4 regions of the Megasphaera sp. DISK 18 genome follow, and region 2 is predicted to be linked to each of the others. Evidence: riboswitches for the same ligand, from Rfam matches in the RefSeq annotation. Region 2 holds a riboswitch; each other region holds the start of a gene.

Region 1 (2,191 bases), on a different contig from region 2:
CAGTATTCTGCAAAAATATCCATATCATGACTGATGATGAGGATGGTCATGCCCTTTTGATGAAGTTCGCTCAAAAGTTCCATGAGCTGCTCCTTATCTTCACTGTCCTGACCGCTCGTCGGTTCATCGAGGATGAGATACTGCGTATGCATGGCGATGGCCGAGGCGATGGCAACCCGCTGTTTTTCACCGCGATTGAGGTTGGGCGGATACGATTCGGCAAGCTCCGTCAGCTGCGTCGCCTTCAAGGCGTCCTCAACAGCTTCTTGGATCTCAGACTCACTCATGCCCAGCTGCTTCGGTCCATAGGCCACTTCTTCCCGAACCGTCGGCCGAAACATCTGCCGTTCCGGCCGCTGGAATACGTAACCGATAAAATGGCTGCGAACGGAAGCATCGTCACCGTTTATGACCTTGCCGTTATATACGATTTCACCGGAAACGGGCTTTTCAAGCCCCATGAGCAAGCGAGTCACCGTCGTCTTCCCACAGCCGTTGCGGCCGCCGAGGCCGATGAACTCACCTTCACCGATTTGCACATTTACACCTTCCAATACGGGAACACCGCTACCGTAATTGAAACTGACATCCTTCATTTCCAGCATCTTTCTCTCCCCTTCTCTTTGAAGACAAAAAAAAACCTTTCCATCCCTATAAAGGGACGAAAGGTTCAGATTCTTCCGCGGTACCACCCAAATTGACTCAGTAAGTCCAGCTCTACATGTACGGCCTCACGGCGATACACGTTTCTTTGATAGCGGTGGAAATACACCGTCGCACCCTACTGGTCACCGTTCAGGCCGCATCTCCCGAATCCATTCTATCCGCCGGTCTGCGCCGAACTTCCACTGCCATCGGCTCGCTGTAGCTGCCACAATCGGATATACTCGTTTCGTTCATCGACAACATTTATGATTTGCTTTAGATTATATAATGGCAGTGGACTCTTGTCAAGATAGAAGAACCTCAAAACAGGTTTCTCGTTTAAAATATAATTTTTTTGCACCATATTATTTCAAATTGACACTGATTATCGAGTATTTTCATATTGACAAATTGCCCATTCATGGTAAACTATTACACAAGACAATTGAAACGACATTTATCCAGAGCGGCGGAGGGACTGGCCCTATGAAGCCCGGCAACCGATAACACGGTGCTAATTCCTGCGGAAACTATTCCGAGAGATAAAGAACCAAGACCAAGCCTCTTTCTCTTTCGGGAAGAGGCTTTTTTTCATGGATAATGGCGAAGCAAAAAGGTCTGACTATTCTATTAACAGGAGGTATAACTCATGAAAAACTTCAAAAAACTTTCCGTTCTCGCCGCTGCGGCCCTGATGGCCGTTGCATTCTTAGCCGCCGGCTGCGGCAGTGATTCCCAGACGACGGCTTCGTCCGACAAGAATGTCACCGTCACCGTCGGCGCAACCCCCGTTCCCCACGCGGAAATCCTCAACGAAATCAAACCGCTCTTGGCCAAAGAAGGGGTCGACCTCAAGGTCGTCGAATTCACGGACTACGTCAAACCGAACCTGGCTTTGAATGATAAGGAACTGGATGCCAACTTCTTCCAGCACACGCCGTACCTCGATAAATTCAACAGCGAACACGGCACCAAATTAAAAGCCATCGCCAAAATCCATGTCGAACCGATGGGCATTTACTCCCGCAAAATTAAAGATTTGAAAGATCTTGCAAACGGCGCGAAAGTCGCCATCCCTAACGACCCGACCAACGGCGGCCGTGCCCTCCTCATCCTTCAGAGTGCCGGTCTCATCACCCTTAAAGACGGCGGCAACATCACCTCCACCGTCCAGGACGTTGTAAAGAACGATAAAAACCTCCAGTTCGTCGAACTCGAAGCTGCTCAGATTCCCCGCTCCATCGACGATGTCGATATCGCCCTCATCAACACCAACTTTGCTATGGAAGCCGGCCTCAATCCTTTGAAGGACGCCCTCTTCTTGGAACCGAAGGATTCGCCCTATGCGAACGTCCTCGTCGTCCGTGACGGCGACGAAAACCGTCCGGAAATCCAGAAGCTCGTCAAAGCCCTCCAGTCTCCGGAAGTCAAGAAATTCATCGAAGACAAGTACCAAGGCGCTATCTTACCGAGTTTCTAATAGACAGGCAACAAAATCTTCAATATAATAAAGATATAGAAAAGAGGCTGCCTCTATGGGGCAGCC
Region 2 (2,191 bases):
GGCCCCCAAGGCCGACGCCGTAAACGGTACGGTATACAGCACGCGGCCTCTCGTCTACAACGGCAACACCATCGATCAATTCCACCTGACCTTTAAGGACGGCAAGGTCGTCGACGCCGCCGCAAAAGTCGGTGAAGACGTCTTACAGAAGCTCGTCGCCGTCGATGAAGGCGCCGGCCGCCTGGGCGAAGTGGCCCTCATCCCCTACGCCTCGCCCATTTCCCTGTCGGGCATCTTATTCTACGAAACCTTATTCGATGAAAATGCCTCCTGCCATTTAGCCCTGGGCGCGTCGTACCCGACCTGCCTTGAAGGCGGCACAGAACTCGACAAAGAAGGCCTTTCTAAAGCCGGCCTCAACGATTCCATGATCCACGTCGACTTCATGGTCGGTTCCAAAGACCTTACCATTACGGGCCTAAAAAAAGACGGCACCGTCGTCCCTGTATTCACCAACGGAAACTGGGCCGAGTAAAGATTACTTATTGACAACGGCAAAAAGCCGTGCTATTATAAGTTGCAACAACGATATACCTTTCATCCAGAGCAGCTGAGGGACTGGCCCGATGACGCTGCGGCAACCCCCATTCGGGAAGGTGCCAAGTCCACCGGAACATTCCGACAGATGAAGTAACACCGTATTGACGGCCGTCATCTGCATGACGGCCTTTTTTATTGTCTTTATCCCCTGTACGCCTGGCTCAAGGAGTGATACTGTGATTACCTTAAAGAACATTACCAAAACCTACGGCGGCGCTGCCCAAATCCAAGCCTTAAAGGGCATCAACCTGACCATCGAAGACGGCGAGATCTTCGGCATCATCGGCAAGAGCGGCGCCGGTAAATCGACCCTCGTCCGCTGCATCAATATGCTGGAAAAACCGACCAGCGGCGAAGTCATCATCGACGACAAAGACCTGTGCAAAATGAGCGAATCTCAGCTTCGGGCAGAACGCAAAAATATCGGCATGATTTTCCAGCACTTCAACCTCCTCTCATCGCGGACGGTTGCTGAAAACATCGCCTTCCCCTTGGAACTGGTCGGCGCCTCGAAAGACGTCATCCATAAAAAAGTCGAATCCCTGTTGGAACTGGTCGGCCTCAGCGACCGCGCCGCCAACTATCCGTCTCAACTCTCGGGCGGCCAGAAACAGCGCGTCGGCATTGCCCGGGCTCTTGCCAGCGACCCCAAGATTCTCCTTTGCGACGAAGCGACGTCGGCCCTCGACCCGCAGACGACGAAATCTATCTTAGAACTCCTCCAGGACATCAATCAGCGCCTGGGCATTACCATCGTCATCATCACCCATGAAATGGCTGTCGTCCAAAACATCTGCCATCGGGCAGCCGTCATCGAAGGCGGCGTCATCAAGGAAATGGGCCGCGTCGTCGACATCTTCACCAATCCCCAGTCCCAGACCATGAAAGACTTCGTCACGTCGGTCATCAACATGGAACTGCCGAAGGGGATCAAGAATCTCGGCGTCTCCGACCAGCCTACGCCGGACCACGACATGCTCGTCCGCCTGCGCTTTAAAGGCAAGGCTACCCACGAACCGGTCGTCTCGGAAATCGTCAGCACCTTCCACGTCAAGGTCAGCGTTCTCTACGGCAACATCGACTACATCCAGGATGAACCCTTCGGCTACTTGATCATCGTCATCATGGGCGATATGGAAACCCAGGCCAAGGCCTTCTCGTATATTAAAACATTACCGATAGGAAGTGAGGTATTAGGTTATGTCCCAAGAAATCATTAAGTTAATGCTCCAAGGCATTGAAGAAACGTTCTATATGGTCGCCGTGGCCACGGTCATCGCCGGCATCATCGGCATTCCCCTGGGCGTCACCTTAGTCACGACCAGCAAGGGCCACATCCTGCAAAACCTCTTCATCAACCGGATTTTGGGCACCATCGTCAACATCATCCGTTCCGTGCCCTTCATCATCCTCATGGTGGCTATCATCCCCTTGACCCGACTCATTGCCGGTACGTCCATCGGTACGGCCGCAGCCTGCGTCCCCTTGACCATCGTCGCCATTCCCTTCCTCAGCCGCCTCGTCGAAACGTCGATCCGCGATGTCGATTACGGCCTCGTCGAAGCGGCTGAATCCATGGGCGCTACGCCCTTCCAGATCATCCGCAAGGTCCTCCTGCCGGAAGCCCTGCCGACGATCATCAACAACGTTA
Region 3 (2,191 bases), on a different contig from region 2:
CAGTCTCTGCATCTCAATTATAAGCCGGCTTCTTTACGGAGCGTATCCGCTTTATCGGTCTGTTCCCAAGGCAGGTTGAGATCGTTGCGGCCGAAGTGGCCATAAGCAGCAGTCTGTTTGTAAATCGGCCGCTGTAAGTCGAGCATGGCAATGATGCCAGCCGGACGAAGGTCAAAATTCTTTTCAATGAGTCCGACAATTTTTTCATTGTCGACTTTGCCCGTACCAAACGTTTCAACGTGGATTGAAACGGGACGAGCTACGCCGATGGCGTATGCCAACTGGATTTCGCACTTATCGGCAAGGCCGGCGGCGACGACGTTCTTAGCGACGTAACGAGCGGCATAAGCGGCCGAACGGTCGACCTTTGTAGGATCCTTCCCGGAGAAAGCACCGCCGCCGTGACGAGCCATGCCGCCATAGGTATCGACGATGATCTTACGACCGGTCAGACCGGAGTCACCCTGAGGACCGCCGATGACGAAACGGCCCGTCGGATTGATGAAGAGCTTCGTCTTATCATCGAATAAGCCCTGCGGGAGTTCCGGTTTGATGACGAATTCGAGGAGGTCCTTTTCAATCTGTTCACGCGTGATTTCCGGGCTGTGCTGCGCCGAAATGACGATGGTATCGATGCGAACCGGTTTGCCGTCTTCATATTCGACGGTGACTTGGGTCTTGCCGTCCGGACGGAGATAAGAAAGCGTTCCGTCTTTACGAACACTGGCCAGGCGGCGTGCCAAACGGTGCGCTAAGGAAACAGGCAGGGGCATGTAGTCATCCGTTTCATTCGTGGCATAGCCGAACATCATCCCCTGGTCACCGGCACCGATGGTGTCGAACTGGTCCGTATTGCCTTCCTTCTTTTCGAGGGCATCGTCGACGCCCATAGCAATATCCGGCGACTGTTCATCGAGGGATACCAAGACGCCGCAAGTATCGCAGTCAAAGCCGTATTTCGCACGGGTATAACCGATGGAACGAATGGTTTCACGAACGATGTGCGGAATATCGACATAGCACGTCGTCGAAATTTCACCGACGACGTGGACCATCCCGGTAGTCACTAAGGTTTCACAAGCAACGCGGGCATTTTTATCTTTTGCAAGAATGGCATCCAAAATGCTGTCAGAAATTTGGTCAGCCATTTTATCCGGATGCCCTTCGGTTACGGATTCAGATGTAAAGAATTCACGATTTTTCACCATGAGGTTTCCTCCTTAAAAAAAAATTCCCCTCATTCATGACTGTCATGAGAGGGGCTTCCAATCCCCATCTGCCAGTATAAGACTGCTGGAATTAGCACCTTTTCATTTATGAAGGTTGCTGCGACATCATAGGGCCAGTCCCTCCGTCGTCTCTTGATGGTTCTTTATTTGATTTACTGGTTCATTATAATTCAAACCCCTCTATTTTGCAAGTTCTTTTTTGGTATAGCAAACATGAGTTCTGTCCTTCTAAAAAAATTCCGACGTACCCGTTCACCTCCACACTTCCTGAAGAATATTTTTACATCCGTTACAGAAAACGTTATAATGAATAGATAGAAAGAAAGGATGATTATGATGACCAAATTGCGGCCAAGAGATATATTTTTCAACGACCCTTATTTTGACTTTGCCACCCATTGTAAAACGGCAGATTTGCGTTTGGCCAAGCGCGTAGAAATCTGGGATAAATGGTATCGTACCCAAGGATTGGTAAATACCTTACTGCAGCGCGAAAGCCTGGCCTTCATCCGCTATAACGGCACGGAGCGGGAAGAAGCCATGATCCTGCGGATATACGAACGGACACCGGACCGTCTCCTCATCAATACCTATTACGCATCGAAACGAAATGCCACTGAAATCTATGCCGGTACGATTCGTCTGGAACGCTATGCCACAGCCCAGACGACAGGCGACGATTCCTACATGGGCATGATCGACCTCTTAATGTTGAAGACCGACGATGAGCTCGTCGGGTTGAGCGATGTCTTTGAAGATATCCAACAAGCCAAACACATGGCCGCCCAATCCTTAGGCATCTACTTAATGGCTATCTACGACGGCCCCTGGGTCGATGACAGCCGGGCGGACGCCGAAAAGACACCGGCCATGATTGCCGGCGAAGAACGAGAAGAACTCCTCCGGCTGCGCCAGGAAAAAGCTCAAATGGAAGCCGACCGGGAAGAACTCCTGAAGCTTCG
Region 4 (2,191 bases), on a different contig from region 2:
TTAGGATTCCCCTTGCGAACCAGAAAGACGATGGTCGACGTGTACGGCGCCGAATCATCGGGAAGTTCCTGTTCCCAACCGGCATCGATGAGGCCGGCCCGTTCCAGGCGTTCGATGTCATACGACAGGGCCAGGGTCACGACATCAGCCCGACTGCCTTCGATGACCGATCGGGCCTGGCTGCCCGAACCGCCGTGAGACTGGACGATGCGGATATCCTTCCCGGTCTGCTCTTTATAATGCTTTTGAAAGGCTTCATTATATTCTTTATATAATTCACGTGTTGGATCATACGAGACATTGGTCAAGGTAAGCGTGTCCTCATCAGTCCCACGACCGCAGCCGGCCAAGAGACCGGCCGCCGTGAGGACTGCCGTGACAGTCAGTACCGCTATGATTTTTTTATGCTTCATATCTTTTCCCCCTCGATACCGACTGCTGGCCCTTACAGGCCTTCTTCAAATAAAGACGTAGATAAATAGCGCTCGCCGCCGTCCGGCAAGAGGACGACGAGGGTCTTGCCCTCGTTTTCCGGCCGCTTGGCGACGGTTAGGGCCGCCTGTAAGGAGGCACCTGACGAGATGCCGACTAAAAGGCCGTCGGTCTTGGCCACTTCCCGAGCCCGTTCATAAGCATCCTCATTCGATACGTCGATCACATCATCTACGAGTGACATATCGAGGACGCTGGGAATGAAGCCGGCGCCAATCCCCTGAATGGCGTGGGGCCCGGGCTTTCCGCCGCGAAGGACGGCCGAGTCTTTCGGCTCGACGGCGACGATTTGTACCTCCCGGTCATGGCTTTTTAACCCCTCAGCCGTGCCGGTAATGGTACCGCCGGTGCCGACGGACGAAATGAAGATATCGACATTACCGTCCGTATCGCGCCAGATTTCTTCGGCCGTCGTCGTCCGGTGGATGGCCGGATTGGCCGGATTGTCGAACTGCTGCGGAATGAAGGCGTTGCCGTAAGACTTTCGCAGTTCTTCAGCCTTGCCGATACTGCCGCGCATCCCCTCGATGCCCGGTGTCAGTACGACTTCAGCCCCCAATGCCTTGACGATTTTCTGCCTTTCCAGGCTCATCGTATCGGGCATGGTCAAGATGAGGTGCAGGCCCTTCACAGCAGCGGCCATGGCAAGACCGATGCCGGTGTTGCCGCTCGTCGGTTCGATGATGACCGTATCCTGATCGATCTTCCCGGCTTGTATCCCGGCGTCGATCATGGCCACGGCCACTCGATCCTTGACGCTGCCCAAGGGATTGAAGTATTCAAGCTTGGCCAGGACCCGGCCTTTGATGCCGTGTACCGCCTGCCAGCGGGTCAGCTCCAGTAGCGGCGTATGACCGACGAGGTCGGTCACGTGTTTTGCGACGTGCTCCATAAAGCCCTCCTTTTTGCCCAAAGAAAAGCGCCACCTGTACTAAGCAGATGGCGCAAGAAATAAACGTATGCCCATGACTTCATCTGCCAGGTAAAATCCTGCTGGAATTGGCACCTTACCTACGTAGGTTGCCGCAGCGTCAAAGGGCCAGTCCCTCGGCTGCTCTGGATGAATAGGTTCGTATTGTATTGTCCTATGATAGATGGCTGTACAATACGATTATATCGTACAACACATGATGGTCAATTTTTTTAAGTACCCCATAATGACATACCTCATTCTTATACAATGTATACAACAACGATTCGCTTGAAACGTTACTGGAATTGTACACTTTGTAAGGCGTCTTGTCAAGGCATTTTATGAAAAAAATGAAGAAAAAAGTTAAAATTACGTATAAAGAAGCCTTTATCCGCCTTCATTAAAAAGTAAGGCGCATTTGATACCAAACGGCTCCACCGTGTTCCGAGGTGCTGAGTCCCTCGTTTTTAAAGCCGAATTTAGCATAATAATGCAGGAGCTTATCCTTGCAGGTCAAGACCAGTCCCTGGCGGCCTTCTTTGCGGGCGTCGTCGATAGCTTTCGTGAGAAGTAATGCGGCATAACCGTGTTTCCGATGACTTGGCAATGTATTGACGCCGAAAATCATCTGCCAAGCACCCTTTTCGTCGTGGAGAGAGGCATCCCCATAGAGGTCGTCCGTCAAATCACGTTGATCCGTAACCATGCCGTCGACGAAAGAAATAAGAGTCCCATCGTCGCCAAAGAGCAGCCAAAAATGACGGCCAAAGTAGGAAATACGGCCGC

The links. A riboswitch is a leader RNA that binds a small molecule or an ion and turns the genes downstream of it on or off. The one in region 2 is predicted to bind S-adenosylmethionine.
Region 1: it holds a riboswitch for S-adenosylmethionine, as region 2 does, so the genes downstream of both, A0U42_RS06145 (MetQ/NlpA family ABC transporter substrate-binding protein) here and A0U42_RS04985 (methionine ABC transporter ATP-binding protein) in region 2, are expected to answer to the same signal.
Region 3: it holds a riboswitch for S-adenosylmethionine, as region 2 does, so the genes downstream of both, metK (methionine adenosyltransferase) here and A0U42_RS04985 (methionine ABC transporter ATP-binding protein) in region 2, are expected to answer to the same signal.
Region 4: it holds a riboswitch for S-adenosylmethionine, as region 2 does, so the genes downstream of both, cysK (cysteine synthase A) here and A0U42_RS04985 (methionine ABC transporter ATP-binding protein) in region 2, are expected to answer to the same signal.

Annotation. Positions count from the first base shown of each region.
Region 1 is NZ_LUGJ01000025.1:967-3,157, reverse strand. Features, by position in the region: gene A0U42_RS06150 (energy-coupling factor ABC transporter ATP-binding protein) at 1-605, opposite strand, end outside; SAM riboswitch class I at 1,100-1,194, shown strand; gene A0U42_RS06145 (MetQ/NlpA family ABC transporter substrate-binding protein) at 1,295-2,125, shown strand.
Region 2 is NZ_LUGJ01000021.1:38,964-41,154, reverse strand. Features, by position in the region: gene A0U42_RS04990 (aminopeptidase) at 1-475, shown strand, start outside; SAM riboswitch class I at 535-632, shown strand; gene A0U42_RS04985 (methionine ABC transporter ATP-binding protein) at 717-1,760, shown strand; gene A0U42_RS04980 (methionine ABC transporter permease) at 1,741-2,191, shown strand, end outside.
Region 3 is NZ_LUGJ01000034.1:13,429-15,619, forward strand. Features, by position in the region: gene metK (methionine adenosyltransferase) at 18-1,208, opposite strand; SAM riboswitch class I at 1,270-1,371, opposite strand; gene A0U42_RS07645 (hypothetical protein) at 1,563-2,191, shown strand, end outside.
Region 4 is NZ_LUGJ01000056.1:52,579-54,769, forward strand. Features, by position in the region: gene A0U42_RS10365 (sulfate ABC transporter substrate-binding protein) at 1-413, opposite strand, end outside; gene cysK (cysteine synthase A) at 446-1,384, opposite strand; SAM riboswitch class I at 1,461-1,559, opposite strand; gene A0U42_RS10375 (GNAT family N-acetyltransferase) at 1,806-2,191, opposite strand, start outside.